4 regions of the Microcoleus sp. bin38.metabat.b11b12b14.051 genome follow, and region 3 is predicted to be linked to each of the others. Evidence: riboswitches for the same ligand, from Rfam matches in the RefSeq annotation. Region 3 holds a riboswitch; each other region holds the start of a gene.
The links. Region 3 has a riboswitch for cobalamin ahead of QZW47_RS22640 (fatty acid desaturase). Riboswitches for the same ligand answer to the same signal wherever they lie in the genome.

Region 1 (7,827 bases), on a different contig from region 3:
CAGTCACAGAGTTGGGCGATGGTTTCATGAGAAATTTCGGCTGGATTGCCTTCCAGGTATAGTTTGGCGAGGGTTTCTACTTGAGATGCGGTTGTCTGTGCTTTCGTGAGAGTCATATCATTACCTCGATCGCCTTGGACTACCTTTACTCTAATAATTCTTGTCAAGAATTTCTATGATCTAGCTCATAGTTGCCAGAGAAAAAGATAAATTGGAGTATAAAAAGTTTTGCTGCGAAGCTGTAGGGTGCGTCGCCCTTAAAAGTATTTCAAAAACAATCACTAATCTAATAGCGACGCACCTGTGCCTGTACTACCACCGTAAAAAGCAATCAACAACTTTTGTTGTGGCAAGACTTTTCAAAGAGCCTAAAAATTCTAGAATCAGCCTGTTTTATCGGAATTGCCAGCTATCAATTCAAAAACCGTATGGGGACTTTTAAAGGTTTGCCGTGCTTCGGGTTCTTGGAGTGCCACCATTGTTTTTACGTGTTCGCGTTCGTCATCACGGATATTCACGAATACGTCGTATAGATCATCTACCTTGGGACGGCGAAATTGATGATTTGATGTAGTCTGAACTTCGTCAAACATATAGAGATCGCCATCGCGATAGAAGTTGATTGCGACTTGGGGAGCAGGTTGAGTTTTCAGCGCCACTTCATTGATTTTCAAGTATTCATCATAGGTGTGGTAGGCATGATCTTCAATCAACTCCATGAGGTAGTAGGCGTACTTGGGAAACAGCATATAGAGCAGTACGACGACCCAGTAGTACGCAAATGCGATGTGTTGAGCGATCGCGCGATCGATCCACAGCCGATCGCCTCCGAGTGATTCCATAATCAACAAATGATGTAATTCGTTCCAGGTTTCAGCAAAGTGAATTTTCAACAAGTCAGCTTTGCGCCAATAACCCAGTGTCTCGTAGAGATGCAGCACTGAGACATAGGAAAAATAAGGCACGCGGGCGATCGTTTCGAGTACATAAAACCGAGCGTAGGAGCGATCGCCATACACGACATCCACAATAAACACGAAAAAACTGACGATTAATTGAATTAAAGCTTTCATGGTATATTCCTCCAAAATCTGAACACATTATTGATCTAACGATTTTGAAATACTACTTCCGCCAGTAGTTATTGGCAGCAGCGATTGTGGAAAACTCTGTCGCAACTGTCTGCCCAACTGCAATTAGCATCATGGCATCATTGCCATAAACATCTCGCAGTTGTAACCGTTTCGCTTCATCCGGCTGAGTCATTTTGATAATCAGACGCGCCATTTTCACGGCTAAGTGCCGCCCCTCTTCAGGCGTTTCGGTTAACAGCGAATTATTTGGGATTAGGGTGATTTCAGGTGGTGCTGCTACGGGTGTATGGATTGAAACTGTTTCGCTATTCATGGCAATATCTGCTTTGATGTGTTGAGAGAGATTGGACAGTTCATCTGTTTTGATTATGCAAGAGGATTCCCATTGCTTCTATGAGCTAGCTCATATAGCAGTTGACAGTTGACAGTGGACAGTTGACAGTTGCATAACGGGAATCAAACCATTGATGCAGTACGGTATCAGCTCTATTCATGAAGTTATTTATGTCCTCACCGATGTGGCGGTTGCCATATTTGAAATTATTGATCATCGATCGCGCGATCGGCTGTAAACTTCGGTGCATCTCACTTTTGAAGAGGGCGAAGCATGACCGCATATAAGTTATTAGTTATAATCCCATATTGACGGAGGTCATGCTTCGCCCCTACAAACATATTTGCCTTCATTGAGATGCACCCGTGAACTTCCTGTTAAATCTTGTGATCTATTGATTTCCTTAGTCTGCAACTGTCAACTGTCAACTGTCAACTGTCCACTGGTATACATCTAGTTGAGCGCGACTGATGGCAGCCTGAACTGCATCCGCATCGAATACATCTGCGATCGCAGGTTCCACACCTTATTCAGCTAAAGTCTCTGCTTTTTCTGGAGAACGGGTTTCCCTGCATTTCCCGTCAGCAACCGGGTTTCTCGCCTTTGCTGAGTCAGTCGTGAATTGGTCGATCGGTCTAATTACCCATAAAATTCACAGCAAATCGCCAAATTGCCCAAAAATATCAACCAACTTGTGGTAAAGTTTTGTGTCGATTGCTTTGCGTCAAGGCAATCTGCAAGTTCAGTTAAACGCGCTCACAGCTATGTTTTTGTTACCGATTCTACCCTTAGCTCAGGCAATCCCGACACGTCCCGCCCGAGAACTGATCATCCAGCCAGAAGTCCCGCTACCCGAAAACGAACTGGATTTGCCACCGCAGCCAAGCAGCAGCCCGCTGAAAACTGTGACAATGCCCCAGCAAGTGCGCGTTTTGCCTGGACAACTCGACAACATCCCCGTTTTTAATAGCAATAGCCCAGAAGTTGTGCAAACCGAAGGCATTTTGCTCTCGACATTTCCGCAGTCAGCAAAACAAGTACCTGCTGCACATTTAAACTTTGCATTCAAAGGCAGATTTGATATCTTCGCCCACCACATTGCTAAAGCTAAAAATCGTGCCGAAACTCGCACCTTATTTCAAGGGATTATTGTCTACAATCCCAACTCCGAACCTGTTACTTTAAATATATTGCAAGGAGCAACTTATTTAACTCGGCCGGATGCTTTGTTTGTCGATTTGCCGTCGTATTTAGAAAATCGATTCGGTACTGTGTTTGCGGGGCCTGGCAGCCGCATCACCAGCGATGTGTTGCGGGGGTACAGACAAAGCATTTTGCCGGCTGCGATCGAGATTCCGGCGAATCAGAGCCGAATGCTGATGAATTTGCCGATACCTGTGGGCAATGTCACGCCTGCTTCCAACGGGCGATCGACTTTGATGCGAGTGTCGAGCAGCAATTCGGTTTATGTGGCTAGTTTGGCGATGTTTGCTCCTCAAACTAAAGAAGGAGTCGAACAATATCCGACTTTAGAACAGTGGGAAAATATTTTAAACACCAAAGGTTTAGCGGGGCCGAGAGATTTGGCTCCCACTCCCACAGGCGAAAATCCGCTGCAAAAAATTTACGGGCGCGTGGCTGGAGTCGCTGAAGGTTCCCAATGGCAAGCTAAAATTACTGACAATACGAGAACCGATTATTTAACTGTTCCCAAGCGCGGCGAGTCATTTTCCTATGCTTTGAGCACTACGGATACTGGTACTTTTGGGACTGGTCAAGTTCAAAGTGCTAAAATGTTAGCTCGGTATCCCGATACTGCTTATTTTGCTCACGGTAATTACGGAATTCAATACAATTTAACTTTTCCGCTTTATAACAAATCTCGCGAGTCGCAATCTGTGAGCATTAGAATGCAAACACCGATTAAGGCAAATACAGAATCGGCGGGATTGATGTTTTACGATCCGCCGGAAAATAGGATATTTTTCCGAGGTACGGTGCGGGTGATGTTTAATGATGATTCGGGCAAAACTTTGACGCGCTACATTCACATTGTGCAGCGCCGGGGACAGCAGGGGGAAGCTTTGGTGAATGTGAATATGAAGCCGGGGGAACGCCGTTTGGTTCAGGTGGATTTCTTGTATCCGCCGGATGCGACGCCTCCGCAAGTTTTGACTGTGCGATCGAGTAATTAGCGGTTAGTCAAAGGTTCGATCGGGCTAAAGTTCAATGACTCCGAAAGTTTGAGTCAAGCTGTGATTCAATCAGGGAGCGGAAGGGAGTCCGCACTACCAACGTGGATGCGGACTTGCTTTGCTGAGTGCTCCCGCTGGATATTATGCAATGGCGTCGGCACCTACAAGAGTCTCGAATTGTGCTAATAGCGTTCCATCAGTATTGTTGTTAACTCCAAAAATTTTAGGTAATTGATTTGTTTGGGCGAGAACTTGTCTCACTTCTCGGTTAGATATATCTGCTAGATTTTTGTTATTTAAAATAGCATTAACGGCGGCGATACCGATACCTTGACCAACTGCGGCGTTGAATTCTACAATTCTGCCGACAGAACACGCAAACCCTTCAAATCCAGAGCAGGGACTGACAACTGCCAGGTTAGGAATGTTTTTTATCAATGCGTGGCGGATGCCAATATTGAAGGTTGGCTGTTTGAAACTCAGGCTTTTAAACCACCCCAGACTGTTTGCTTTATCGCCAAGGCTCGGAATGCCTCCCCGAACATCAAAATGATAGCTAAATGTGCCGAGTGCCTCATTAGCAGGTACGCCACCAAGCAGCATTTGTGCGCCGGTTAAAGGTTCTACAACTCCCGTCACGTTCCCGGCGTGTCTGATATAAAGTTCTGAGGCAGAAGTAACAGAAGTAGCTCCCAAACTCTTCAGCCAAGTTGCTACAGATAGCATCTCTCTTTGCATATTAGCTGTGGGTTTGCTGCCGCTTCTGGCTAAGGCTTCTGCTTCGCTGCCGGTGACTGCAAATAACAGCGCGTTCCACGACAGTCTATCATCGGGAAGTATGGCGATATTTCCCTCATCTAAAATTATGCCGGTTTCAGGAAAAGATAGCTTTCTGCCTCTAAACGAGTGGTATGCTACAGACAGTGCGGGCGATCGCACATCGATGTAATCGTTCCCCGCCCACAGAGTTTTGAGGTTTCCTCTGGTGTCGATCATTTCCTGGCGCAGTTGTTCTGCTAGTTTGGCATCTTTACCCGCAGCGGCTAGCAAAAATTTTTGAGCCTCGGAATCAGCAAGGTTTGTGAAGCGTTTTAGATAAAGGTAATCGAGTTCTTTCAGTCTTCTGACACTGAGTCCTTGGGTTTCAAAAACTAGGGTGACAGGAAGTTCTGAGTTAGGCAAACCAAAGGTTTCAAATCCATTCAGCTTTCGCACACCTGCCGCTTGAGCTAATTCGCCATTGACAGTGGCATCAATAAATTGTTTGGCTGCATAAACTGTCCCTGTCGAGGTAATTATGCTAGAAATTTTTTTGCCTTCTTTATTAACTGATTTAATTTCTACTTTGCTGAGGATTGCGACTCCTGCTTGTACCAGCATTGCTTTCAGCGCTGGACTGGCTTTGCGGGGGTCAAGGGCGATCGCGCTGACACCGGATTTTTGCAGGAGTTCTTGATAGATTGTCGGCGGTGAACCGAAGGTATCTAAATTTAAAGATTGTTGCAGTTGTTGACTGATTTGACTTCTATCTAAATAAGCGAGTCCACCTCTGACTAAATGCCCGCCAATTCCTTCTTGCAAGCTTCCTTTAGACATCAGCAAAACTCGCGGATAAAGGTTTGTCCGGCGGCGGTATTCTCGGGCGGCTGAGATAACGGCTAGAACTCCTGGAACTTCATCACCAAAGCAAATGATGTCGTAAGAACGCAAATTCATTAGCATTATTTAATTACCTCTGGCGATCGCCATTTTTGCGATAGGACGCAATTCCTCCCGAGAAAACCGTTTTACTCCTAAACTCAAGAAGGCATCAGGCACAATAGCAGGTTTTTTTGGGTGATGGTAAAGACCCATATCTATGCCAAAAAACCAGTCCATGCGTTCTGCCCAAAGTATGAGCAATATTGCTTTTAGCAATCCTGGAATTAATTCTTGAAGTTCGTTATCCACTGGTGTTTCGTCTGAGTCTGGTAGTTCGTCGGCTGAGGGCCAGTGCTTCGGAAAGTTGTAATCTAACATGGTGGTTGTCCTCAAAACTCATTGATATTATAGCATTGAGTTGTTTAGCTATAATTTTGAATTGTGTGAAGATTTTAACGAACCTCGAAGGCGCGAAGGACGCGAAGGAAGAGAAGGAAGAAGATAGGCGATATTGAGTTATTTAATCTGAAATAATTTTTGTAAAATATCGGTTGAGAGTTGCGCGATCGACTAAACTATATCTAACCAGTCGGTTCTAATGGGGAACAGCCGTTAGAGGAAAGGGGGAAAGTTCGGTGCAAGTCCGGCGCTGTCCCGCAACTGTAATGAAAGTCTTGTTGCTTTCTGAGTCAGGATGCCCGCCGATGCGTTAGTTTAGATTGTCTCATCTGCGAGGTTCAGTGTGAAGGCCAGAAATCGGAAATTGGTCAGCTTGGGATTGATGGCTGGCTTGAGTTGTTATCTTGTCCTAGCATCGGCAACACCGGCCGCAGCTATGCACATTTCGGAAGGTTTTTTGCCGGTGCAATGGGCGGCGTTTTGGTGGATGGTGGCGCTGCCTTTTTTTGTATTCGGTTTGCGATCGATCGCCCAAATTACCAAAGAACACCCGGAACTTAAATTATTACTTGCTTTGGCGGGTGCGTTTACTTTTGTGCTTTCTGCGTTGAAAATTCCTTCGGTAACGGGGAGTTGCTCTCACCCAACGGGTACAGGTTTGGGTGCAATTTTGTTCGGCCCTTCGGTGATGGCTGTATTGGGGGCTTTAGTGCTGTTGTTTCAAACATTACTGCTAGCCCACGGCGGCTTGACAACGTTGGGCGCTAATATGTTTTCGATGGCGATTGTCGGGCCTTTTGCTGCATATTTTATCTATCGATTGCTGTTGCGAACTGGCAGTCAGCGGGCGGCAATTTTTGGTGCGGCGGCTTTGGCAGATTTGCTGACTTATCTGACGACTTCGATACAATTAGCGTTAGCTTTTCCGGCAGCAACTGGCGGTTTTATGACTTCATTTCTCAAGTTTGCTGGCATCTTTGCAATTACTCAAGTTCCTCTGGCGATCGCTGAGGGATTGCTGACTGTATTGGTCTGGAATTGGCTACATTCTTACGGAAAGCCGGAGTTGGAAACTTTGAAATTATTGAGACAGGAGTCATAAATTGTGAATCAAAAACCTACCAAAAATCAGCAAGCTACTTCGCAACAAAATTGGCTGTTAGCGGTTGCAGTGATTGTTCTGGCAGCATTTCCTCTTATTTTTGTCCGGGGTGAATACGGCGGTACGGATGACCAAGCTAAGAAAGCAATTACCGAAATTCAACCGGGTTATAAACCTTGGTTCAATCACTTATTTGAGCCTGCTAGCAGCGAAATCTCCAGTCTATTGTTTGCGTCTCAAGCAGCGATGGGGGCGGGCGTAGTTGGCTACGTGATTGGGTTGTATAAAGGCCGATCGCAATCTGGGCAACAATCTGACAAGAAATCCTCGGAATGAACCATCAGATTGATAGTCTGGCTTATACAAATCGCTTACGGGGGTTGCCGCCAGCTCACAAACTATCATTTGCGATCGCCCTATTAATCCTGTCTCTAGTTTCCCATGTCGCGGTGCAGTTGTCGATCGCCCTTTGGTTGACAATCTGGATCGTTGTTTATGCAGGAATTCCCGCGAAACTCTATCTGCGCTTGCTGTTGCTACCGCTGATGTTTTTGCTGACGAGTGTGCCGGCGTTGGCGATTGGTGCGGTTGCGGGCGATCGAATTCCGACAATTCAATGGGATATTTGGGAAGGTTGGGGGATTAACATCGGCAGTTTTTATCTGTATGTGAGTCGTATTGGCATATATCAGGTGAGTTTATTGTTAGCGCGCGCGATCGCATCCACAAGCTGTATGTACTTCATCCTGTTGACAGTCCCATTTACCGAAATCTTGCAAATCCTCCGCAAACTAAGGTGTCCAGAGTTAGTCACAGAACTGCTATTACTAATGTATCGCTTTATTTTTAGCTTATTGGCGATCGCAGATGAAATTTGGATCGCCCAAAACTCCCGATGTGGCTATCGCACTTGGAAATTAGGAATGCACAGTTTAGGCATTTTAATCGGGCAATTATTGCAACGAACATTAGTAAACTACCGTCAAGTTTCCCTTAGTTTAGCCTCGCGTGGCTTCAACGGAGAATTGCGCGTTTGGAATTCCAACCCTTACAAACCTTCGC
Region 2 (7,827 bases), on a different contig from region 3:
CACCGTTACATTTTGCGATTTTTTATTCCAATTCTAAGTGCAAGGAAGGCATCAGCCGCTGCAAGTTCTTCAGCGATTTTCCCTGCCAGGGTATCTCTTTAGAGCCTTTGACGGCGATTTGAATATTCTTTTGCTGGCGCACTTTGATCACAAATTTCGAGACAATATTAATTCCCGAACTGTTTAAAAATTCTAGCTTTCGCAAGTCTAGAGTAATTGTGTTTGGCGAGGAGTCAGCAACGCTGTTGAGCAGATCGACGATCGGGGCGTATTCTTCCGTCTGGCTGAGCCGGAACGAGCCGCAGCAGGTGATTGTTTGAGTAGCGCGATCGTACTCAATGGTGTAGTCTTTGGTCTGAATCTCCATACTTTTGTCAGTCCTAGGTTGTGAGGGGTAAAGGGGTCTTAGCTGTGGGATATTGCCACCCGTGCCTGAGGCTGGCACCGTCGAATGGAGGCAGGCTTGCCTGTTGCCGAATGCCTGGGTTTGTGTAATTTGCACTACATATACTGCCAACTGTACCATTGCCGCAGGGCTTTTATAGCAGTGGACAGTTGACAGTGGACAGTTGACAGTTGCAGAGAAAGAAAATCAAACCGTTTCTGCTATGGACGAGGGGCTCTATTCATGAGGTTATTTATGTCCTCACCGCTGTGGCGATTGCTATATCAGTTATTTGGGGAGCGATCTGTTGCAAGTTGGGCGGATTAACAAGACCAGCTTTTACTAAAGTTGCGAGGGATAGATGCTGTTTTTTTTGTGAGTTTGCTATTGACAAGTTTACCAAAATATGATACAAATTTCCCATCTAGCAGGGCAGTAAGTTGGAGAATATTTAATGGCAATTTGTGAAATAACGGAAAAGCTTTTAGCTGCTAAAAAAGCTAAGGGAATTAGTTTTGCAGAATTGGAAAAAGTTTTGGGTCGTGATGAAGTTTGGATTGCGGCGGTTATTTACCGTCAAGCTACTGCATCGGTCGATGAAGCCGAAAAAATTGTCTCGGCTTTGGGATTGGATAGCGAGACGGCTGCGGTGCTCTGCGAACCTCCGCTAAAAGGTTCTTTGGATGCAGCAGTTCCAGTTGACCCGCTGATTTATCGATTCTATGAAATTATGCAGGTGTACGGGATGCCACTCAAAGCAGTGATCCATGAAAAATTTGGTGACGGGATTATGAGTGCGATCGACTTTACTTTGGATGTCGAGAAAGAAGCCGACCCAAAAGGCGATCGAGTGAAAATAATTATGTCGGGAAAATTTTTGGAATACAAAAAATGGTAAGCCAGTGCAGCTTTACTACCAGGGAAAATAAAAAATTAAAATTTGGTCGCATGAGTAATGACTAATGAGTCATGCCTCAAAAGTGTTAACTTAGAAATAGAGAACGCCAAGCTTGATCAGGCAAAAAATTGAGACAACCCCCTGACTTAACTCGTGTAGAGCCCTAAGTTTTAGACGAAGGTTCAACCTCCAAAATTTATCCGTGGAGTAAATCTAAAATCTAAAATCTAAAATCTAAAATCTAAAATCGACTGACTGGCTTGGGTGTCCGCTCGGGAAACCATTCTAGGGCGAGAATCGATCGATCCGGCGCAACTCCCCAGTCGAAACAAGCAACCGCAACCGTAAAGAAAGAGGCTAAATATGTCCAAATATGACTCCCATCTCAGATGCTCCTTTTGCGGCAAGTCGCAGGAGTACGTCCGCAAGTTAATAGCTGGGCCCGGCGTCTACATTTGCGATGAATGCGTTGATTTGTGCAATGAAATTTTAGAAGAGGAGTTTTTTGACTCCAGCAAAACAATTGGTCAACAGGTTCCCCAGTCAGAGGTGCGAGAGTCTCAGGGACAAGGAACGAAACGCCAGGGTCGATCGAACAAATCGAAAATTGTTCTAGCCCAAATTCCCAAACCCACAGAAATTAAACAGCATTTAGACAACCACGTCATCGGCCAGCATTCAGCAAAAAAAGTCCTTTCTGTAGCAGTTTACAACCATTACAAGCGCTTGAGCGTAGACCAAGCCAAAGACAGCGGCAAGTCTGCCCCGGACAGCGATGTGGAACTGCAAAAATCCAACATCATGCTAGTCGGGCCGACAGGTTGCGGCAAAACCTTGTTAGCGCAGAGTTTGGCGCAAATGCTCGAAGTCCCATTTGCAGTAGCCGATGCGACGACGCTGACAGAAGCTGGATATGTCGGCGACGATGTAGAAAATATCTTGCTGCGCCTGTTGCAAATGTCTGATTTTGATGTCGAAGCCGCACAGCGCGGGATTATTTATATTGACGAAATTGACAAGATTGCTCGCAAAAGCGAAAACACTTCGATCACCAGAGATGTATCGGGAGAAGGAGTGCAACAAGCGCTGCTAAAAATGTTGGAAGGAACGGTGGTTAACGTGCCCCCGCAAGGTGGCCGCAAACATCCTTACCAAGATTTTATTCAAGTTGACACGAGCAAGATTCTATTTATTTGTGGCGGTGCTTTTGTCGGTTTAGAAAAAATAGTTGAACAGCGTTTGGGTAAAAAATCTTTGGGCTTTATTCAGCCGACAGAAACCGAAAGCAACTCGACTTTACCCGCGAAGGATAAGCGGGCGGCTGATATTTTGCAGCAGGTACAGCCGGATGATTTAGTCAAGTTTGGTTTAATTCCTGAGTTTGTCGGGCGGATTCCGGTGGTGACGGTGATTTCGCCGCTGGATGAGGCGGCTTTGATGCAGATTTTGACTGAGCCCCGGAATGCGCTGGTGAAGCAGTATCAGAAGCTGTTGAAGATGGACAGCGTGGAGTTGGAATTTGACCCGGATGCGCTGCGGGCGATCGCCCAAGAGGCCTATCGACGCAAAACCGGCGCGAGAGCTCTCCGCAGCATTTTGGAGGAGTTAATGCTTGATGTGATGTACGAGTTGCCTTCTCGCAAGGATGTTGCTGACTGTAAGATTACCAAGGAAATGGTCGAGAAGCGATCGACTGCCGAATTGCTGTGGCATCCGGCATGGCACAAACAACACGAAACAGCTTAATTTGTAGTTTGTAGGGTGTGCGGCGCGCACCCTGCAAGCAGTAAGGTGTGCATTGCACAAATTTTGGAAGCTGTCGATCGGGTTGCCGTAAAATAAAATGAGTTCTAATGAATCAGGTGCCGATGAGCCAGTAAGCAATCAGTCAGCATTAGCCAAACTACTCTGTGGAAATGTAGTTTCTGATGGAGGTGATATTGATGAGGTGCTAAGTCATTTGTCCGCGTCAATTGATAATGTTGTTAAAGAGTTAGTAACACTAGAATCCCTGAGTGATAACCAAATTTCATTATTTGCCCCATTTTTAGGGAGAAGTATACTGGAATTGGGATGTACCGCACTAATTGCGAGGCTCGATCCTTTTAGAGTCCTCTTACTTAGGGAATGTCAAAAACAGCCCAATTATCAAATAGATAAGCCTAATAAGTCGTCTATACGTTGGCAAGGTGATGTTTTAGCGGACAAAGTTACGGATCTTTGGGCTGATAAGTCACTGCAAAACCCTACTAGAGCTCTGCTTGGAGATTATTATAAGAAACTAATATGGTCTGCTAACTTTGACAAGATGTTAGATGCAATCAAAGATGTCAGTGGGGATGTATGGATAGCCGATCTTAGAAGAAAGGATTTTGAAAGATTCTATAATGAAACTTTAAATGAGTTTTCAAGTCTATACTCTCAACTTTCAAAAGGAATACATCACGAACTGGTGATTCCTTTAAGTTCAGCCTTGGATCGAGAAACAACTAGACGGCTGATTGAGAAAACTGTTCGTAATATCGCTACCCTTGGACTAATTGTTTCTGTTGTCAGTCATGCACTAAATAAACTCGATATTCCAGAAGCAATCGCAGCTTATCAAGAAATTCAAGAAATGGGAGTTTTCTAATGGTTAATACTATTTATGAAAATACATCGCTGATCTTAGCCGCAGAAGATTGTTCGCCTGAAGAGTTTGAGAAACTGCATTATTTCTCAAAACAAGAGCAGCGCTTTATTTCTAATTTGATTGCTCATGGCCCAGTCTTATTAAAAGGGGCACGTGGTAGCGGAAAAAGTGCGCTTATGATAGAAGCATCAAGAAGAATGTATCCTGAAAATAATCTAAGCTCTACATTTGGCATATACATCAGTCTTCGTCATCTTGAATTACTCAGAAGTGAAGGTGAGAAGTATGAAAAAATGTTAAGTCAGCTAATAATTGATGCCGTAAATAGGACAATTATTAAAGCAGCTAATCTCTCTGAGTTTGAGGCTTTGCCAAACATCACATCACTTCAGAGAGAATTATCTAGTTTATCGAGTGCATCTGGGAAAAGAATAGTTATTTTATTTGATGACGCGGCTCACATTGGTCGGGAAGCTCCGCTACATGAGTTTTTCGATATATTTCGGACTTTATCGAGCAGTGTAATATCGTGTAAAGCTGCTATTTACCCTGGAGTTACTAATTTTGGAACAAGGTTTGATGTATATAATGATGCTACGGTGATCGATATTTCAAGAAATGATGAACTAGAAGACTATAATACCAACTTTGCCGAGATAATTAGAAAAAGGTTTTCTGAGCGACTTCCTGAAGAGTCTTTCTCTGGTCAATTTGCTTTAGAAAATGTTGCGGGGTTTATGGGAAGGGCTGTACTTGGAAATATGAGAGGATTTATATTTGCATGGAATAATCTGTCTGACAACTGTAAGAAACGTAAGATCAATTACGCCAATATCACAAAGACACTGATCTACCTGGCCCGTAACTACTATTGGCCATTGATTGAAGAGCTTAAGCCAAAACTTGGTATATATGCACTAATGATCGATCCTGCAACCGAGATTGCAGAATCAATATTTCAGGATGCTGGCAAGCAAAATAAGCAGAATGTACTTATTTTAAGAGAAATTGCACAACGTCTATCAAAGCCGTTAGAACTACTTGAATATACTGGATTTATTTCAATTCGAGATGTTTCACGGGCAATGAAATCGAGAGGACGAGGAACAAGATATAGCTTGAATCTATGCACATTGCTGGAAAAGACTCGTGGCGCTCGGGTCACCAATGAAATTTATACTAGGTGGTTAAATGAAAAAAATGAGAGAAATGAGCCTTTAGAATTACACAAAACAAGTGAGTTGTTTAAAATTCAATTGCCTGAATTACCTGAGCATGGTGAAATGCTAATATTAAGGGAAGATATTAGCAAATTAAAAAAATCTCACGTATATCCTTATGGACTCACGGAGCGCAAAATTGATATATTGAAAGCTGCTGGATACCTCACGGTGTCAGAATTAGTAGAAGCCAGCGACGAGTCTTTGTTAAAGCTTAAAGAGATAGGTATGGAAAATTTAAAGCGAATCCGCAGTACAGTTGCTCAAGCAATCTGGATGTAACTAAAAGCTAATACCAGTTCCCTAAAAATAGGTAACGCGGCCGCCCAAACTGTTGTATCCAAGTTCGCGGGTTACTTGATAGCCCTGTGTAGAAAAGTCGGGAAAAGTGCTCATAAGGTTCGTAGTAAGGACTTCAGTCCGCAGAAATATCAGAGGACTAAAGTCCTTACTACGAACCGAGTTAATTTATGTAGCTAGATATTAAAAATCGCCATTACCAAGATAACTTTTTTGGCAAAGGGCGGCAAGTGTGGTAGGATTTGAATTCGCGATCGGTTCTAGCGGGGAGCAGCCGCCAGAGGAAACGGGGAAAGTTCGGTGCAAGTCCGGCGCTGTCCCGCAACTGTAATGAGGTTTGTAGTAAGGACTTTAGTCCTTCACCTCTAAAGTCAGAATGCCCGCCGATATCTAACTCACTTTTGAACGCATCTACGAGGTATGGATGATGAATGGAACTAACACGGCTGTACGCACAAAACACTGTCTTTTAGTTTGCACTGCTTGCGCTAGTGTTTGGAAAGACGGCAAGCGCGAAGGTAAAAGCGGCGGCCAACAATTCATGGAAGATTTATTGAAACTCGCTCAAGATTGGGAGTTTTCAGAAAAATTTGATATTCGGGAAGTTGAGTGCATGAGTGCTTGCAGTCACTCTTGTGCCGTGTCTTTTGCTGCTGCTGGAAAGTATACTTATTTGTTTGGTGATTTGCCTGCGAATGAGCCGGAAAGCGTCGAGGCTGTACTGGAATGTGCGAGTCAATACTATGCTAAACCGGATGGTTTGTTGCCTTGGGCTGAGCGTCCTCAAGCTTTGAAGAAAGGCGTTTTGGCGAAGATTCCGCCGCTGGGAAATTAGAGTTGAGTTGTGCATTTAGGAGAGTGCATTTAGAAGAGTCGGCGGTTGAAACCGCTGCTACACACACAAAGATCAGAGTCGGCGGTTGAAACCGCTTCTTGTCAAACAAAGATCAGAGTCGGCGGTTGAAACCGCTGCTACACAAACGAAGTCCGCCTCCGCGGACTGAAGAGTAAAGATCAGAGATTAGAGTCGGCGGTTGAAACCGCTGCTACACACACAAAGTCCGCCTCCGCGGACTGAAGAATGGTGTGCTTTGCACACCATACATTCAAAGATCAGAGTCGGCGGTTGAAACCGCTGCTACACACACAAAGTCCGCCTCCGCGGACTGAAGAATGGTGTGCGTTGCACACCATACATTTAAACCTGAGAAAAAATTTAATGCACAAGATTCCTGTTACAGTTATTACTGGTTTTCTCGGTAGTGGCAAAACTACCTTAATTCGCCATTTGTTGCAAAACAATCAAGGCCGCCGCATTGCTGTTTTGGTTAATGAATTTGGCGAAATCGGTATTGACGGTGAATTGCTGCGCGATTGCCAAGTTTGCGATGACGAAGAAACTGTCACCAGCAATATTGTAGAATTAACAAACGGTTGTCTTTGCTGCACTGTTCAAGAGGAATTTTTGCCGACGATGCAGGAATTGTTGAAGCGCAAAGACCAAATTGATTGTATCTTAATCGAGACTTCGGGCCTGGCTCTTCCTAAGCCTTTGATTCAAGCTTTTCGCTGGCCGGAAATTCGCACGGGCGCTACTGTTGACGGTGTGGTGGCGGTTGTTGATTGCGAGGCTGTGGCTAGCGGTACTTTTGTTGGCGATATCGATGCTTTGATGGCGCAGCGAGAGGCTGATGATAGTTTGGATCACGAAACGCCGATCGAGGAATTGTTTGAAGATCAGTTGGCCTGTGCCGATATGGTACTGTTGACGAAGGTCGATCGCGTAGATGCCGAAACTCACCAGAAAGTTCAAACCTGGTTGCAGCAAGAGTTGCGCCCGAGTGTGAAAATTGTGCCTTGCAAGGGTGGCGAAATTAACCCCGATGTGCTGTTGGGATTTAATGCGGCGGTTGAGGATGATTTGGAGTCCCGCCCGAGTCACCACGACACGGAAGAGGAACACGAGCACGATGATGATATTAACTCGACTTTCTTTATTGCCGATCGCGAATTTGAACCGGAAGCTTTGGTGAAAAAGCTGCAATCCTTGATGCAGAAGGAAGAAATTTATCGGATTAAGGGGTTTGTGGCGGTTCCCAACAAACCGATGCGGATGGTGTTGCAAGGTGTGGGCGATCGTATAGAATGTTTTTACGATCGCCCTTGGCAACCTTCGGAACTCCGCCAAACCAAGCTGGTGATTATTGGTAGAGAGTTGGAGCGCGATCGAATTGCAGCTATAATTGGCAATTAATTATGCGGAGTCATTAGTCATACCTACAAAGGTTCGTAGTGAGGACTTTAGTCCTTCTTCTATGGATGCGGACTAAAGTCCTCACTACAAACCTAGAATCTGTCAAGGTTCGTAGTGAGGACTTTAGTCCTTCTTCTA
Region 3 (7,827 bases):
AAACGCCAAATTCTCTTCGGCTTTCAAAGCATGGGGAGCGCGAGCAGGCATAAATACAAACACCCCCGGTTCCAAGATAATGTCCTTACCTTCCAGAGTCAAAATCCCTTTTCCTTCGATTACATTAACTGTGGCATTCCGCGCAGAAGTGTGTTCGGAAATGTCCGAACCTGCGGCCAGACAAAGTAAAGTATGCTGACAATTATTGTCTTTGACTAAAATTTTGCTCAGCACTCCGGCGGCGGGATATTCAATTGTGTCTCGGAGTTGGATTGCTGAAGATTGTAATGGTAAAATGGTAGCAGTCATAAATTTTGACTCCGTAATGCGATTTTAGATTTTAGATTTTGGATTTTAGATTGAGGCTGACTGATGAATGGAAGGGTTGAATCTGACCCAAGGTTACATTATTTTGGGAAATAGGTTTAAGATTGTTTAGTTGCACAGATGATGATGTAGCCTAAATCCTGTTGGTAATCCTGGAAAACTCGACGCATTGCTAAGATCCGATCGCGAATTTGCTCACAACTAAAAACATTCCACAAAATCCGCGCAGTGCCCGCAAACCCTTCATCCTCAAGCATTCGCCGGAAGTTGAGGAGTCCCATCGCCCCGGTTTGACACTTTTCTACCTGCAAACCGGCGTTTTGACAAACCGCAATCCAGCCCGACTCAGACAAAGGCGTGGAATTAGCGCGAGTCACTTCCGACAAAGCTTTGTGGATTTCTGATTCTCGGTTTCGGGCTAAAAGTTCGTGCGATAGAAACTTACCACCTGGTTTTAGCCGATCGCCAATTCCCGATAAAATTTTAGCTTTTCCCGATCGCGATTGCATCGTCAGGATAGCTTCAGCCAACACCCAATCAAACTGTTGCGAGATCCGATCCAAGTGCAAAATATCTCCTTCGACAATTTCCACTCGATCGCCCAAACCCGCTGCTGCAACGTTAGCACGGGCGCGCACCACACTGTCGGGATTGTTCTCAACTCCCACTACTTTAACGCCAAAACGTTCAGCAAGGGCGATCGAGCTATATCCAAAACTTGCAGCCAACTCCAAAACAGTTTCGCCCGGTTGAAAATCCGCCCATTCAAACAACATTTCAGTAGCAACTTTTCCCCCCGGCCTCAGCATTTTCTTACCAGCCGCTGCTAGGACTTCATGGCCCGGTGCAGTCTGCAAATTGAGAGTAGTATTGGTCATTGATTTGACCTCCTATTTAACCTTACTCTCAGTTTGCCAAATTCTCCCAAAGCTTTCTATGATCTAGCTCATATTCAAATTCTTGTAGGGTGCGTCAGCCTCCTGAATTTTGATAATTATCCCAAAGATTTAGAAATGCTGACGCACCCTACAATAGCGCGATTTATATTCTCGTAGGGTGCGTCAGCCTCCTAGATTCTTGCAGTTATCCGAAAGATTTAAAGAGGCTGACGCACACTACAATATCGGGAAAGGCCCGCAGCAATCAACTGAAGGCAGAAGATCCCATGCGTAAAGCTCGTACCTCCTCGCGGTTATACGCAAAAACCTCCTGCCGCTCCTCATACGTCCATTTGCTGTAATGAACAATTTTTTCAAGAATAAAATCTATAGACCTTCCCGCAAAAGCATCTTCCAAAATTCGCTCTAAACCTGTTTCAGCAAAAGCAGCTAATAAAATAGTAGCTTTTAAGTTTCGTTTACTTGTAGCTTCGTAAGTAATAAGTTTTACGAAATCTCGAATACCAAGAGTTTTTATCAAAAAAGAACCTGTTTGGTCATGACCTTTATTAACAACATTTGCCCAAACTATTTCTCCAGAGAAACCCATTTCGCGCAAGGTTTTCAGCGTTTCAGACCCCCATTCTGTTAGCTCGAAAAAAAAGCTATCTGAGTAGCCCAAAGTAGCTCCTATATTCTCAACACCCAGGCGCTTCTCACTACTTAGAAGCATATATGCCTCTAAAACAGATTCACCAAGATTTACTTGGCAGTTAACAGCCTTAGTGACATCATTTTGAAAATTATCTGTCATAGCAATCTATTTGTTTAAAGTTAACTATAAGACTGCATACATTATACCTTCTCAATAGTCCGGACTGTTTTTTAACGCCCTGTAAGCCTTACTTGGCTTGTCCTACCATTTTTAACGCATTTTTTGAAACTTAGCGCTGGACTTAAATGAAATAAAAAATAGTCCACTATACAGCAAGTCTGGGTTTCTGGTACTCGACCAATGCCAAAAACTGTCCAAAGTATTGCCAAGACTTCGGACAGTTTTTGATTTTTCAGGCACTCGCTAAACACCAGTCATTGTTTTAGTAGAACTTGCTGCTGTTAAATCTGCGGGCGAATTTGCTCGGATGGCGCGGAACATTCCAAACCTACAAAGCCCCGCACCAAATGCTAAACGCATTAGTAAAAGAGTCGGTACTTCTCGCAGAGACTTGATGAAACCCGATACACCAAAACGCACTAATCCGGCCGGTCTAACTATACCTTGCCAGATAGAATCTATCCAGGAAGGAAGGGTTTCATTCGTCCAATCTCCGGTAGTTACAGCGCCCTCCACAAACCCTGTTGCTTCTAAAAGTTCTGAAAAGCCCTCGATGCTTGAAAAAGCCGGATGCGACCATTGATCCAGCAGTTGTTGCATTACCGGTTTCTCCCAGAAATTGAGCGGGATTTGGCGATCGTCCCTTTGATTCCAATCGGCCACAACTAGCACACCACCGGGCTTTACGACTCTCATCAACTCTTTCGCGAAGACGGCTTTATCTGGCATATGTGGGCCAGCTTCGATCGACCAAACCACATCAAAACTCGCATCTGGAAACGACAGCGCCATCGCATCATCCACCCGAAACTGTAAATCGAGATCGGGGGGAGTTAATTCTTGGGCGCGTTTAACTTGCTGCGGGCTGATGGTAATCCCTGTGACAGCAAACCGATAATCCTGGGCCAGAATCCGGCTGCTACCGCCAATTCCACAGCCCACATCTAAGACTGTAGTACCAGCAGGTAATCGATCCAAGCCGCCCCAGCGCACCATTTCATGCACAAAATCCGATTTGGCGGCGAGGAAATCTTTCCGTTGTGGCGGGGAACCATAATGGCCTAAATGGATGTGTTCGCCCCAATAAAACTCTAAAATGCCGTCTTCCGTCCATTCGTCGTAGGAATTGGCCACGGAGTCGGATGATTGATAAGGGCGAGCTGTGATTAAATAGATCAAAAGGGCGATCGCCAGCAGTGCAAACAAAACTCCAAATACAACAACAAATAAATTCATTTTTTACCTTCTCTTCAAAGCTGAATACAGACTGAAATTCCAAAAAAATCTGGCAATTGAACGATTATAAGATAAGACAGCGGTTTCAACCGCCAGAAAGTCAAGTCAAACGATGCCTGCACTTCGACAAGCGATAGCGAACCCCTCCGCGGACTGAAGCATAAAACATAATTTTCAGTGCTCGTTATTCAACCCGCGGAGGTGTTCGGCGAGCGAAGTCGAGTCGCGGGTTTTGTCTGTATAGAAGCGGTTTCAACCGCCATGTGTTCTACATTAACTAATTGAGTTTCTGCTTTTTCTCTAAATAATGCGATCGATTGCAAGCTATCAGAATCGGCATCCCAAAGAATGAACTTGAAACAATCAGGAATCTCCCAAATAGTCAGGATTTTTGAATTACCAAGCAGGTGCAGATTAGCATTGTGACACGCCCGAAGATTGTAATTAGGGATGCGCTCAGAGAGATGATGAATATTGTGATAAGCAATATCAGCCGAAAACCAATTGAGAATTCTGGGTAATTTCAGATAACTACTACCTTCGATCGCGCCCAGCAGATAGTCCCAGCCCTCTGTTTTGTGAGCGTAGGAACCCTCAAAGTTATGCTGCACAAAGAAGATACAGATAAATATCGCCGCTGAGCAAGTCATCACAATTGAGTAAACACTCCAGAAAAACCCAACCCCAAGTAAGTTACCCAGATACAGCCAGCTACCAACAACACAAATATTGTTGAATAGTAAATCCCAAAACTCAGCCGTCGTATACCAATGTTTAGATTTATAAGAAGCAATGATTCTCGATAAACCCATGCCCAAATCTTGACTTAGACAATCAAAAGTATGTCGGATAAAACCAGCAATTCCCAAGATTAGCGCGAGTCTTGGTTTGATAATTAGGTAGAAAAAACCACCAGGAAACAGCATCAACGGATGTCTCAGCACCTGATATATTTTTTGATTGAATGTACTGAGCGCCGCAAATTTTTCGGTAGTAGTCAATGCCGAAGGGCCTCGATACATATCCCAATTACCATTATTTTTGTGATGGTAAGCGTGTCCCCTAGACCAGGGATACTGAGGAATTGCATTGATGATACCGAGCAGAAAACCCACGGTGCGATTGACTTTTTTGGAACTAAACAAAGAATAGTGCCCACAATCGTGCATCAAGGAGAAACACCGTCCTGAAAACAGTGTCATCAAGACCAGAATCGGCGGCAGCAGCCATACAGAAAGGGCAGTAGCTTTAAATGCTAAAAACCATAAAAATAGATAGGGAATTACTGTATTAAGTATTTGGCAACTAGCTTTAAAATTGTTGCTTTTTATGTAAGGAGCTAGCACAAAGTCTGACTTTTTAATGGCGTTCTTCATTCCAATTTCTCGCCATAGTACGTCAATTGTAAAAATGCTAAATCAACTATCATCTATACCTCGTAGACGAAAAAGAACAGATTTGCAATATCGGCGGGCCTTCTGACTAAGAGACTGTAAAATCTCATCACAGTTGCGGGACAGCGCCGGACTTACGCCGGACTTTCCCCGTCTCTTCCAACGGTTATTTTTTGTTGGAACCGATTTTTGCACTTGTATGAGGTTATCACATTTCTGGTTTGTTTGCAGAAAAGACTGTGAAACCTGTCACCAGCGCCCGCAATGACTATCTTCCGGGTTCAACTACCCTTTCGATCGCACTTTGCAAACTGTGGCGACTCCCGAAAACTGGTTATTTGCCGGCTGTATGGGCGATCGACTTTCACGAAAAAACTGCGGTAATCCAGAAATCTCAAGCAGGCTATAGTTCTTCTCTAGTGGTTTTGGGCTGCTTGTAAGTCTTGGTATTCTGCTTTAAAGCTTTGCAGAGCAATCTCGTTCACAGACCTATAAAAATATTGAAAACTATCCTAAAATAATCAAAATATTATATCATGTCAATGTAAATTTATCAAGATTAAAAATGCTCCGCCTACTGACATTAGGATCTTTGCTGGTAGCGATCGCCTCAACTGTACCTAGTGCGATCGCCCAACCGATCGCTATTTCACCTAATACAGCGCACACCAAACAACAGGCGATCGCAGAAGCCACAATTGAGCCTGCTATATTTTCTCCTGCGGAACTAGGCGAGAGTTTTCATAGAAACTTTGAAAAAATCGAAAAACAGCCCTGCAACGAAAAGCTGAAAACAGAAAAATCCGTTCGCTATCGCATCTGTACCGTGAATCAAGGAAATGGTAAAACCAGAATTGTCTCAGCCTCAGAAGCCAACATAGAAGTGGGCGATGGCATGGGATACTGGTTTACAGAAACTGGCAAGGTTTACGCTATTCGTTTTTTTCATAGCGGTCAAACCTTTATTTTCGGACTTAAAAACGGCAGTTTGTTAGCGGAACTGATTGAAAAAAGACGGGTGAATATGGATTTTAAAGATGCACAAAAGAAGGCATTAGAGAAGAGTGCCAGAGAAGGAGGCAAGAGCATTATTCAGAGATTCAAATAGGAGTAAAACTATTCTCTTTTGTATTTTGGGTTTCTGATTAACACTTAATTCCTGGATGTTTCCTTGGTATATTCTCTACTGTCATCTGGTGCATTTACTATTGTAAAACGGCAAAATGCTTCTAAAACAAGTCTAGTATGTTGAAACACTTAATGGTTATGATTGGAACTTTGGCTATATTGTTGATACCTTTGTCTAGTGTAGCTAGAGCAGAAAGTTGTAAATTAACGATAGATTGCCCCTTTGAAAATGAAATCAACGATCCTTGGATTGAGGGAGCTAGATTAGAACAAACTGGAGACTTTGATGCTGCCATAATTCAGTATCAAAAAGCATTAGATGCTGCCCAAAAACTCAATATTGTAACTTTGGAAGCAAAGCAAAATCAACACTTAGGAAAATGTGCAGCGACAGGTTCAGAAGCCCGGTTAGTCCCAGCGAGAGCAGGTAGACAATATTTGCGCGATCGTGCCGACGGTGATCAATCTGTTCAAGCTGCGATCGCAAAGTCTCAACAAACCTTTCGTTTGGCGATCGATCAAATGGATATCCAGCATCCCGATTTGGCATCCAGTTGTCCCTAGGATCGAGGATTAGGTTACTTTATAACTCCTGGAGGCACAAACGGCGTCTGATCGACAGAAATGCTGTATTGAAGCCTTTACGCCTCTAATTTGCTACAATCTGATCGCACACGCGACTCGAAGGAATTATGAGCGAACTGTTAGATGAGACACTTTCTATTGAAATCGCCACTCGGATCAAAAGCAACCGGAAAAATTGCTTTGATAACGCTTCTAAAGCAGCCTTAACCACCGAAGGCGCAATTTACGTCCAAGGATTTTTAGCTGCACCCGGAGCGCCCTACAAACCCATTGAGTATAGCTGGATTGAACTCAACGAGCGTATTGTTGACCCAACTTTTCCACATCTCGGTTTTAGCGCTCAAGACATTCATTACTTCCCGGCCCAGCGATTGAGCGTGAAGAAACTCAAAGCAATTCTAGAAGAATCTAAAGAAGATTATCCAGAAGACGATCCGCTGCCGGTTTACGGAAATCAACCCTACGAATATTACGGCGATGTCATGTTAGGCGGTAAAGATTACCAAAATGCTTATGATTTGGCTTCCGCTAAATGCAGGGAATTGAATTTACCCAAAAAACCGGAACTTAACTAATTTGGACTTACGCCCAAATTAAGTTCGTAGTAAGGATCGCGAATTAAATAACTTACAATTTTAATTGTTATTGTGGGATGGGCGTCCCGCCCGTCCAAAAAGAACGGGCGGGACGCCCATCCCACAAACTTGTGGAAGTTATTTAATTCTCATTCCTAAGAACTTTAGTCCTGTTTCATTTATCTGGATTGATAGAGGACTAAAGTCCTCACTACAAACTGAATGTCAGGAACAGGTAAACCTGGAATAATTAAAAGCTGACAACAACGGATCTAACTGTCGATCTAACATCAAATCAGCCAACAATTTAGCCGTTACCGGGGCTAATAAAATGCCGTTGCGATAATGCCCAGTCGCCAGCGTCAAATTTTCCCAAGCACTCGCACCCAAAATCGGCAACTCATCCTTGGTAGCCGGACGAAATCCCCACCAAAACTCTAGAATCGGATAATTTTGTAATTCTGGATATAACTTAATTGCTCCTGCTAGCAAACTTTGGATTCCCGCAGGGGTATTTCCCGGCGTAAAATCCACATTTTCGCTAGTGGCACCGATAATAATTCTACCATCTTGACGCGGTACAATATAAATGCCAGTCCCGAATAAAACTGTTTGCAGCGGCTGCGTAACAGCACTATCTTCTGGTACGCACACGGACAGCATTTGCCCCTTTCTCGGAAAAATCGGAACATCCAATAACTTCTCAGACCAAGGCCCTGCCGCCAAAACATAACGGTCAGCTTGCAATTTTCCTGCCGTTGTTTCCACACCAAAAACTCGGTTTCCCTGCCGAATAATTGCCTTGGCAGTATCTTGAATAATCTCAACCTGCAATTTTTTAGTTGCGGCTTGAAGCGTCCGGAATAAAG
Region 4 (7,827 bases), on a different contig from region 3:
GCCGATCGCCCGAATCCTCTGATTTGGCATAGTTGCGCGTTCTATATATAATGCGCGATCGAACTGTCCCAACTCAATCAACACGTCTCGGACTTTCGCAAAGTGCCTCCCCAGCTTAATAATTACAGCAGCATCAACCAGCGCTAGCCGATCGCGCAAAACATCAGCATCCAGCGTCGCAGGCATAATGCTTAACACATCGTTGCGGTAAGTCAGCGGCACTCCCAACGCACTCGCACTCGCCATTGTCGAAGAAATTCCCGGCACAACTTCCGTGGTAAATTTGTCCGACAATCGGTTAAACAAATACATAAACGTGCCGTAGAGAAAAGGTTCGCCCTCGCACAAAACCGCCACATCCCGCCCTTCGCTGAGGTGGGCGGCAATTTTCTCGGCTGCAATATCGTAATACGGTTGAGACGATCGCGTTGGACTAAAAGGCAGCGGCATCGGAATTTCAATTTGCTCTTCTCGCAAATAATCTGCGACGATCGCCCGCGCGAGCACCTTACCGTTTTCCATCGCCGGATACGCAATCACCGGCACCGATTGCAAAATCCGATAAGCTTTCAATGTAATCAATTCTGGATCGCCAGGGCCGATGCCCAATCCGTACAATTTACCAGTAGTCTTAGTCATAGTTCGTCCTCTTTAGCTAACGCATTCACGGCTGCTGTTGCCATCGCACTGCCACCGCGCCGCCCGTGTAGCGCGATAAATGGCACTCCCCGACTGTTGGCAGCGAGTTCAGCTTTGGATTCCGCCGCCCCCACAAATCCTACCGGGAAACCCAGAATTAACGCCGGTTTCGGAGCTCCAGCATCCAACATTTCTAGCAGTCGGAATAAAGCAGTCGGGGCATTGCCGATCGCGACAACTGCACCATCTAACTTATCTAGCCACAAATCGAGGGCTGCTGCCGATCGAGTATTGCCGATTTGCCGCGCCAATTCCGGGACTTCGGGATGCCAGAGGGTGCAAATCACTGGATTGTCGGCGGGTAGGCGTTTGCGGGTGATGCCTTCGGCTATCATGCGGGCGTCGCAGAGAATCGGCGCGCCTGCTGCGAGGGCTTGGCGCCCGTGGGTGGCGGCAAAGGGGGAAGCTGCTAAGTCTTTAACGATATCGATCATTCCGCAACTGTGAATTAGTCGTACTGCGACTGTTTCTAAGTCTGGTGGTAGGTTTGACAAGTCTGCTTCGGCGCGGATTGTGGCGAAGGATTTTTGGTATATTTCTGTTCCGTCTCGGATGTAGTCAATCATTTAAATAATTGGGCATGGGGCATTGGGCATTGGGCATTGGGCATTGGGCATGGGGCATCTCGCCCTGAGCGAAGTCGAAGGGTGGGGCATTGGGCATTGGCCAAACAGGGCATTGGGCATTGGGCATTGGGCATTGGAAATTGGGAATTAAAAGACTGTACTTAACTTTATTTGAAACTGCTATGGGTGGTTTGTTTGATTTGTGGAATAGCTTTTTTAATGAATCGCGAAGGCGCGAAGGAAGAAAGAGAAGGGGAATTTATTACAATTTGTCTGTTTTAATGGGATATATTTTTTTAATTCTGATTTTTGGGAATAAGAAATTCTTGCAATTTTGCGATCGCCCATCGATCGCAAAATTCACTGAATGAGTCACCCGGTTCTCGCATTTGCTGGTACACTCGCAACATTCGCTCGATCGCCCTGGGCATCTCAGGTACACTGATAGCTGGGAAGATTTGCCGTCCAAAGGGTAAGTCTTTTTTACCTGCATAAATGTTGTAAGCTGCGATCGTCTGGTTTTCTCGTTGAATCTGAGTTCCTACTAGGGTGATGTCAATCGGCTGGTGTTGGGCGCAGGACTTTTCGCAGCCGCTGAAATGGATATTGATCGATCGGTCGATCGTCAGTTTTTGGGCTAAATCCCTTACCATTGCTAGGGCGTCACTTTGAGTATCTGTCGCGGATGACGCGCAGCCACTGCTACCGGCACACGCAATTAAGCAAGAATCTAGGCGAGTTGCGGATGAGTGCAATCCTAATTCGGCGATTTGCTGTTTGACTTCAGAAACCTGGGGGTTGGGGATGTCGGAAATCACCAGATTTTGCCACGGCGTTAGTCTCAGGGTGCTGCTGGCTAGATTTTGGGCTAAATTTGCTAAATTTCGCAGTTGCTTTGATTCTAGCCTACCGAGAGGCAGTGCAATGCCGATGTAGGAGAAATCGGACTGTCGTTGGGGGTGAATGCCTAGATTGCTGTTGCGTGCGATCGCTCTTGAATGTGCGGTCAAAAGCCTCTCAGGGGCAGGCAAGATGCCTACCCCACAAGAGTTTTGGGAGATGTCTCTTTCTGAAAGATCGATCGACCTTCGCCGGAATGCAAACGGTAAGTTTTGCTCTACTTTTTCTAGGTAAATTTCAGCGTCCCAATCAGCGAGTAGATGACGTAAGCGCGGTTTTTTGCCATTAATTCGAGGCTGATATTTGGTATATTCAAGATATACGTTAGTTAGGGCTGCTAATACTGCAATACATTGCGATTCTTCGATGATAATTCCTGTATCGCCGTTCAAGTACAGCCGAAAAACTATTTCGGATTTGGTCGAGATTCTTTCTGCTACTAATAAGATATCGTTCCGTAGATTGCGGATCGAAACTGTTTCGCCGCCGTCAAAGCCAATACTGAATTTAGCGGAAAGTTCCGATAATTCGGGATGAGTTTGCAAATAATCATCCCAAGCTGCAACCAGCGGGCGAGTATCAACTAACTGTTGGCGATCGATTCCTGCTGTTGGGCTTGCCATTATATTGCGAATTGGGTCAACTTCAACGCGGCGAGATGCTAATCCCAATTCCTGTAACTCGCGCCAAACCGACGGGGGAATTTCTGAGTGCAATTCTCGGATTTGCAAATTTGCCCGATTTGTGACTTGCAAAGAGCCGGTACTGTAGCGATCGATCAAATTGGCGATCGACCAACACTGCTGTACATTTAAAATTCCCCCCGGAATCCGCATCCTCGATAAAACTCCGTCTCGGGCTTGGGAACCGTAAAATAAGCCCGGACAAGTCGGTAAATCAGTCAAAGCTAACAAATAATCTCCTTCCCCGTGCGACGCAGGGAACTTACAATTTAGTTGACAGTTGACAGTTGACAGTTGACAGATGAGTGCGACCTCTCCAGGTCAGGGAGACGATTGGAGTCATCAATAATCTGATTTTAATTTCTCCCTACAAAAGAGAGGCTTTAAACCAATTTTTTCTGGTAAACGTGCCAAAAGCGCCCTGAAATCGGCATTCTGACTTTCACAGTTGCGGCACAGCGCCGGAATTGCACCGGACTTTCCCGCTTTCAGGTTTCAGAAATGTATCATAAGTCGATCGCCCGCAGCGAAAAATATTAAATTTCTTAACAAATGGCTGGTTATTTTGTATAGTTGCTAATAGGATCTCGCCAGTACAGAGGAATATTCCAGGTGTAGCAAAGCTTTGAGATTTCTACCTCAGCCTCGCAGTGACAGAAATACGTTTTTTTCGTCCAGGACTGTACAATAGACCTCTTGCAAAAATCCTTTTAATCAAATTTTCGGACGTGCAAGATGCCCATCCCACAAGAGAAAAAATTTTTGTGGGATGGGCATCTTGCCCGTCCCAGGTATTTTTGCAAAAGGTCTAATAAACATCTGATAGATTTTTCACCTATTCTAGCTGTGTGGTGGATTTTTTCGTTTGTCCAAATATAAAATTAACCCTATTGCACCAAAGAGTAATGGCAAACACCAAGACTGCAAAAACCACCATACAATGAGAGCAAATGACCAACGTTCTGAGACTGGGATATATTCTAGGTCTGGTTTGCCGTCGTACCAATATGGGCTAATCCAAACCATCCCATATGCTATCACATATACGAGCAGTGGATAAACAGTAAATGTCACAATTATTTGGTTGCGAAGATTCATAAAATAACAACGCTGATTTTATTTGATAGTTAATTTTGCTTCTTTTTGGCGATCGCCCATTTTGCCTGTAATCGTAATGTTTCCGGGGCGTAGCGCTCGAAATGTGCCAGGTTCTGCGCCCATGTGGTAAAAAGAGCGATCGAGCAAAGGTGTCGGATTGTCAGGTCTGCGGGGTACATTAGGCTCATATTGTTGATAGTCTGGAGTCCGAAAGCTGCAAGATATCGGGGGAAGTAATTTACCAGTTGAATCAGAAGCTATCATTGCAAAGGTAATGCGATCGCCCACGCGCACTGTTGCCACTTCCGGTTGAATCCGAACATTCCAATCTTGCGGATAAACAGTACCGGACATCTGGAGTGTTTCTTTACCTTTTTTAGCCAACACAACAAACTTTCCCGGTGCAATTCCAGTTACAGTTCCATCTGGAACAATTGTGATAATTCCTGGATTTTTAGACAACCATACCCAAGATTTATCGGAACGGGCAAACGCTGATACGATACAATCAGAATCACTGCGTTCTCCTATTTTTATTTTAGTCGTTTTACCTACAATTAAAGGGTTGACATTTTCAAATTTGTAATCGAGGCAAGGGGTAGCTTTATGCTCGCCAATCTTAAGCGGATTGAAGTTAGGTAATGCTGTACAACTCATTAATCCTAATGATTGTGTAAGTGCAATTCCGTAGATAATCAGGGTTGATTGTTTTTGACGATTCATTTGCGTTAGATGTATCAATCAAAGATTTATACAATTCAAGTCAGAGTGTTTCTCAATAAAATAGCAATCCCAGATTATTATTGAAAATTGATAAGTAGTAATTAGCAGTCAGGGCGCAATGCAGAAATGGCTTTCGGTGGTGGGAATTGGGGAAGACGGACTTTTGGGATTGAGCCCGATCGCCCGATCGTTACTCGATCGATCTAAAATCATTGTCGGCGGCGCGCGCCACCTCGCAATGCTACCAACCGACGACACTCGCGAACACTTGGTTTGGAGCTCGCCGCTACAAGCAACTATCGACAGCATCATCAGCCGTCGCGGCGAGTCTGTCTGCGTGCTCGCAAGCGGCGATCCGATGTGTCACGGGATTGGTGTCACGCTGTTGCGCCGCATTCCGATTTCGGAAATGATTGTGATTCCCGCAGCATCGGCTTTTAGTCTGGCTTGTGCGCGTTTGGGTTGGGCGCTGGCGGATGTTGAGACTTTCAGTTTAACAAATCGCCCGATCGCCTCGATCGCCCTAGCTTTGTCTCCCGGTACACGCTTGCTAGTCTTGAGTGCCGATCGACATACGCCCGATCTTGTAGCGAAAATGTTGACACAGCGGGGGTTTGGCAGCAGTTTAATCACAGTGTTCGAGCGGATGGGGTCGGAGGCGGAACGGCGGATCGAGGGGGTTGCAGCAGCTTGGAATGCGACGGATTTAGCCGATTTGAATACGATCGCCATTGCAGTTGTAGCCGATCGCGAAACTCTGCTGCTTTCGGGCACTTCTGGCTTACCGGATGCAGCCTATCGCCACGATGGACAGTTGACGAAACGGGAGGTTAGAGCCGTTACGCTGTGTGCGTTAGCGCCGATTCCGGGGGAGTTGCTGTGGGATGTGGGGGCGGGCTGCGGTTCGATCGCGATTGAGTGGATGCGGAGTCATCGGAGTTGTCGGGCGATCGCGATCGAACGCCATGCAACTAGACTGGAATACATTGCCGAAAATGCGTCTAATTTGGGTGTTCCCGAACTCAAAATCATCGCGGGAGACGCGCCCGCTGCTTTGGCAAATTTGCCTCAACCAAATGCAATTTTCATCGGTGGCGGTGTCACCGCAGAAGCTTTGCTGGAAACTTGTTGGAATGCTTTAGGTGAAGGTGGCCGATTAGTTGTGAATGCGGTGACTATTGAGAGTGAACTTACGGTGCTGCAATGGCATTCTTTGCATGGCGGAGAATTGATTAGAATTGGGATTCAGCGCGCTGGGGCGATCGGATCTTTTCTCGGTTGGAAACCGCTAGCACCGATTACTCAGTGGGCGGTAGTTAAGTGATAAAGTAATTCCCAATCTTCTATTGAGAAATACTTTGGCGAGATTTGAGTTCATAGTAGATGGCCCACCTGTATCACAACAAGCTCGTAGGCGAGCTCTTCTCAAAGCTTGGAAAGTGACGGTAAGGGAAGAGGCTGAAAAATACTGGTCTTCGGAACAGAAAACAGCTACTGGTCTAGTTATGCTCCAGATAACTTATTTCTACGATTCTGTTAAAATCGATGTGGACAATATAGAACTCATTTGATATCTATTCTGCGTAAATCTCAGAAACCGGGTTGATCTCGGTATTTCTCGTAACCAACCCAAAAACTCGTAGAAACCCGGTTTCTTGCCCCGGGCGTAAATCTCAGAAACCGGGTTAATCTCGGTATTTCTCGTCACCCAACCCAAAAACTCAAAGATGTCAAATGGGTTCTATAGTAAAGCCAATTCAAGATGCAATTATCGGGCTAGCCTATGTCGATGACGATCAAGTAACTGATGTCCTCGCCCGCAAGAGGAATTTATCAACTAACTTTAAAGTAGAAAATATGACCTCGATTCTAGCGGAAGGATTTGCCCGTGGTAATGAATTATTGCACATTCTCGTAATTGATGCTCCTGATCCAGAGGTACTGACATGATGGCAACCCTAACTGCAAACAGAGAAAGAGAGCAATTGCTAAAAATAGCAGAGGAGTATCGTCAGAAAGGTTATGAAATTTTATTTCCTCCAAATCTTGAAGATTTACCTGAATTCCTCAAAAGTTATCCCCCAGATTTGATCGTGCGTCGGGGGGAAGAGTCAGTGATTATTGAAGTCAAATCGCGCACTTCACTCAACTCATCGTCTACTCAATATTTAGCCCAAGCAGTAGCAAAAAATCCTGGTTGGAGGTTTGAGTTAATGATGACTAACTCTGAGGATGCAGTAGATATTCCCAAAGCTGAGGATTCTTTTCAAGAGTCTGAAATAGAGTTGGGCTTGCAAGTCGCTAAGCAACTTGTCACACAACATCTAGAGTCGGCTATGCTATATTCCTGGTCTTTAGTTGAGGCAACTTTGAGGATTGTTGCCCAAAAAGAAGAGTTAAGTTTGCAAAGATTAGAGCCGCATTATTTAGTCAAAAAACTAACAGCAGAGGGCGTAATTTCTAAATCTGAGTATCAGTTGCTAATGAATTCACTTTCTTTACGCAATCCTATTGCTCATGGCTTCAAAAGCACACAACTTACGGAAAACTCTGTATACGAGCTCATTGCAATTGCAGCTAAACTATTGAAGGATCTGCATTCTAGCGAAGAAGCTGAATAAAAGTTTAAAAATCAGGAATTACGTATAGCAGTTGACAGTTGACAGTTGACAGTTGCAGAGTAAGGAAATCAAACCGTTTATGCTATGGGATATCAGCTCTATTCATCAGGTTATACCATTTTTCTAAAGATGCAATAGAGATAAACGACCATTGGACATTGTAGTTATCTCCTTGACCTTTTGATAAAACTCTATCATAACTTTAAAAAAATGGTATAAGGTTCGTAGTGTGGACTTTAGTCCGCTCTTATTGCGGACTAAAGTCCACACTACGAACCATTTTTGTTATGGTAATACCATTTTTTAAAGATATGGTAGAGATACAGAACAATTGGGCTTTGTAATTATTTCCTTTACCTTTACATGAAAGTTTCTCATAATTTTAAAAAAATGGTATTATTTATGTCCTCACCTCTGTGGCGATTGCTATAACTCCTCAAACAAATAGGTTGGGTTTAAGACAATTAAACCCAACCTATTAATTCAATCAAACTTCAGAGTTTAGCCTTGATTTACACCGAAGTTTTCAAGCTGTCC

Region 1: it holds a riboswitch for cobalamin, as region 3 does, so the genes downstream of both, QZW47_RS04540 (energy-coupling factor ABC transporter permease) here and QZW47_RS22640 (fatty acid desaturase) in region 3, are expected to answer to the same signal.
Region 2: it holds a riboswitch for cobalamin, as region 3 does, so the genes downstream of both, QZW47_RS15025 (DUF1636 domain-containing protein) here and QZW47_RS22640 (fatty acid desaturase) in region 3, are expected to answer to the same signal.
Region 4: it holds a riboswitch for cobalamin, as region 3 does, so the genes downstream of both, cobG (precorrin-3B synthase) here and QZW47_RS22640 (fatty acid desaturase) in region 3, are expected to answer to the same signal.

What each region holds. Positions count from the first base shown of each region.
Region 1 covers NZ_JAAFKD010000003.1:18,096-25,922, forward strand. Annotated here, with positions in the region: gene QZW47_RS04510 (transposase) at 1-116, opposite strand, end outside; gene QZW47_RS04515 (alternative oxidase) at 384-1,073, opposite strand; gene QZW47_RS04520 (hexameric tyrosine-coordinated heme protein) at 1,126-1,407, opposite strand; gene QZW47_RS04525 (DUF3370 domain-containing protein) at 2,136-3,623, shown strand; gene QZW47_RS04530 (FAD-dependent oxidoreductase) at 3,765-5,339, opposite strand; gene QZW47_RS04535 (Uma2 family endonuclease) at 5,349-5,642, opposite strand; cobalamin riboswitch at 5,838-5,985, shown strand; gene QZW47_RS04540 (energy-coupling factor ABC transporter permease) at 6,046-6,765, shown strand; gene QZW47_RS04545 (energy-coupling factor ABC transporter substrate-binding protein) at 6,769-7,101, shown strand; gene cbiQ (cobalt ECF transporter T component CbiQ) at 7,098-7,827, shown strand, end outside.
Region 2 covers NZ_JAAFKD010000012.1:179,921-187,747, forward strand. Annotated here, with positions in the region: gene QZW47_RS15000 (hypothetical protein) at 23-367, opposite strand; gene cynS (cyanase) at 840-1,283, shown strand; gene clpX (ATP-dependent protease ATP-binding subunit ClpX) at 1,647-3,029, shown strand; gene QZW47_RS15015 (hypothetical protein) at 3,127-3,915, shown strand; gene QZW47_RS15020 (DNA-directed RNA polymerase subunit alpha C-terminal domain-containing protein) at 3,915-5,417, shown strand; cobalamin riboswitch at 5,674-5,838, shown strand; gene QZW47_RS15025 (DUF1636 domain-containing protein) at 5,860-6,270, shown strand; gene cobW (cobalamin biosynthesis protein CobW) at 6,655-7,689, shown strand.
Region 3 covers NZ_JAAFKD010000025.1:37,747-45,573, forward strand. Annotated here, with positions in the region: gene QZW47_RS22620 (cupin domain-containing protein) at 1-309, opposite strand, end outside; gene QZW47_RS22625 (methyltransferase domain-containing protein) at 426-1,205, opposite strand; gene QZW47_RS22630 (hypothetical protein) at 1,471-2,019, opposite strand; gene QZW47_RS22635 (methyltransferase domain-containing protein) at 2,284-3,276, opposite strand; gene QZW47_RS22640 (fatty acid desaturase) at 3,465-4,652, opposite strand; cobalamin riboswitch at 4,727-4,872, opposite strand; gene QZW47_RS22645 (hypothetical protein) at 4,910-5,110, shown strand; gene QZW47_RS22650 (hypothetical protein) at 5,236-5,778, shown strand; gene QZW47_RS22655 (hypothetical protein) at 5,937-6,362, shown strand; gene QZW47_RS22660 (hypothetical protein) at 6,491-6,958, shown strand; gene thiO (glycine oxidase ThiO) at 7,184-7,827, opposite strand, start outside.
Region 4 covers NZ_JAAFKD010000049.1:19,122-26,948, reverse strand. Annotated here, with positions in the region: gene QZW47_RS29005 (precorrin-2 C(20)-methyltransferase) at 1-639, opposite strand, end outside; gene QZW47_RS29000 (precorrin-8X methylmutase) at 636-1,265, opposite strand; gene QZW47_RS28995 (hypothetical protein) at 1,288-1,416, shown strand; gene cobG (precorrin-3B synthase) at 1,562-3,079, opposite strand; adenosylcobalamin-variant (AdoCbl-variant) riboswitch at 3,241-3,348, opposite strand; gene QZW47_RS28985 (hypothetical protein) at 3,965-4,603, opposite strand; gene cbiE (precorrin-6y C5,15-methyltransferase (decarboxylating) subunit CbiE) at 4,788-5,993, shown strand; gene QZW47_RS28975 (hypothetical protein) at 6,404-6,619, shown strand; gene QZW47_RS28970 (hypothetical protein) at 6,616-7,290, shown strand; gene cphA (cyanophycin synthetase) at 7,803-7,827, opposite strand, start outside.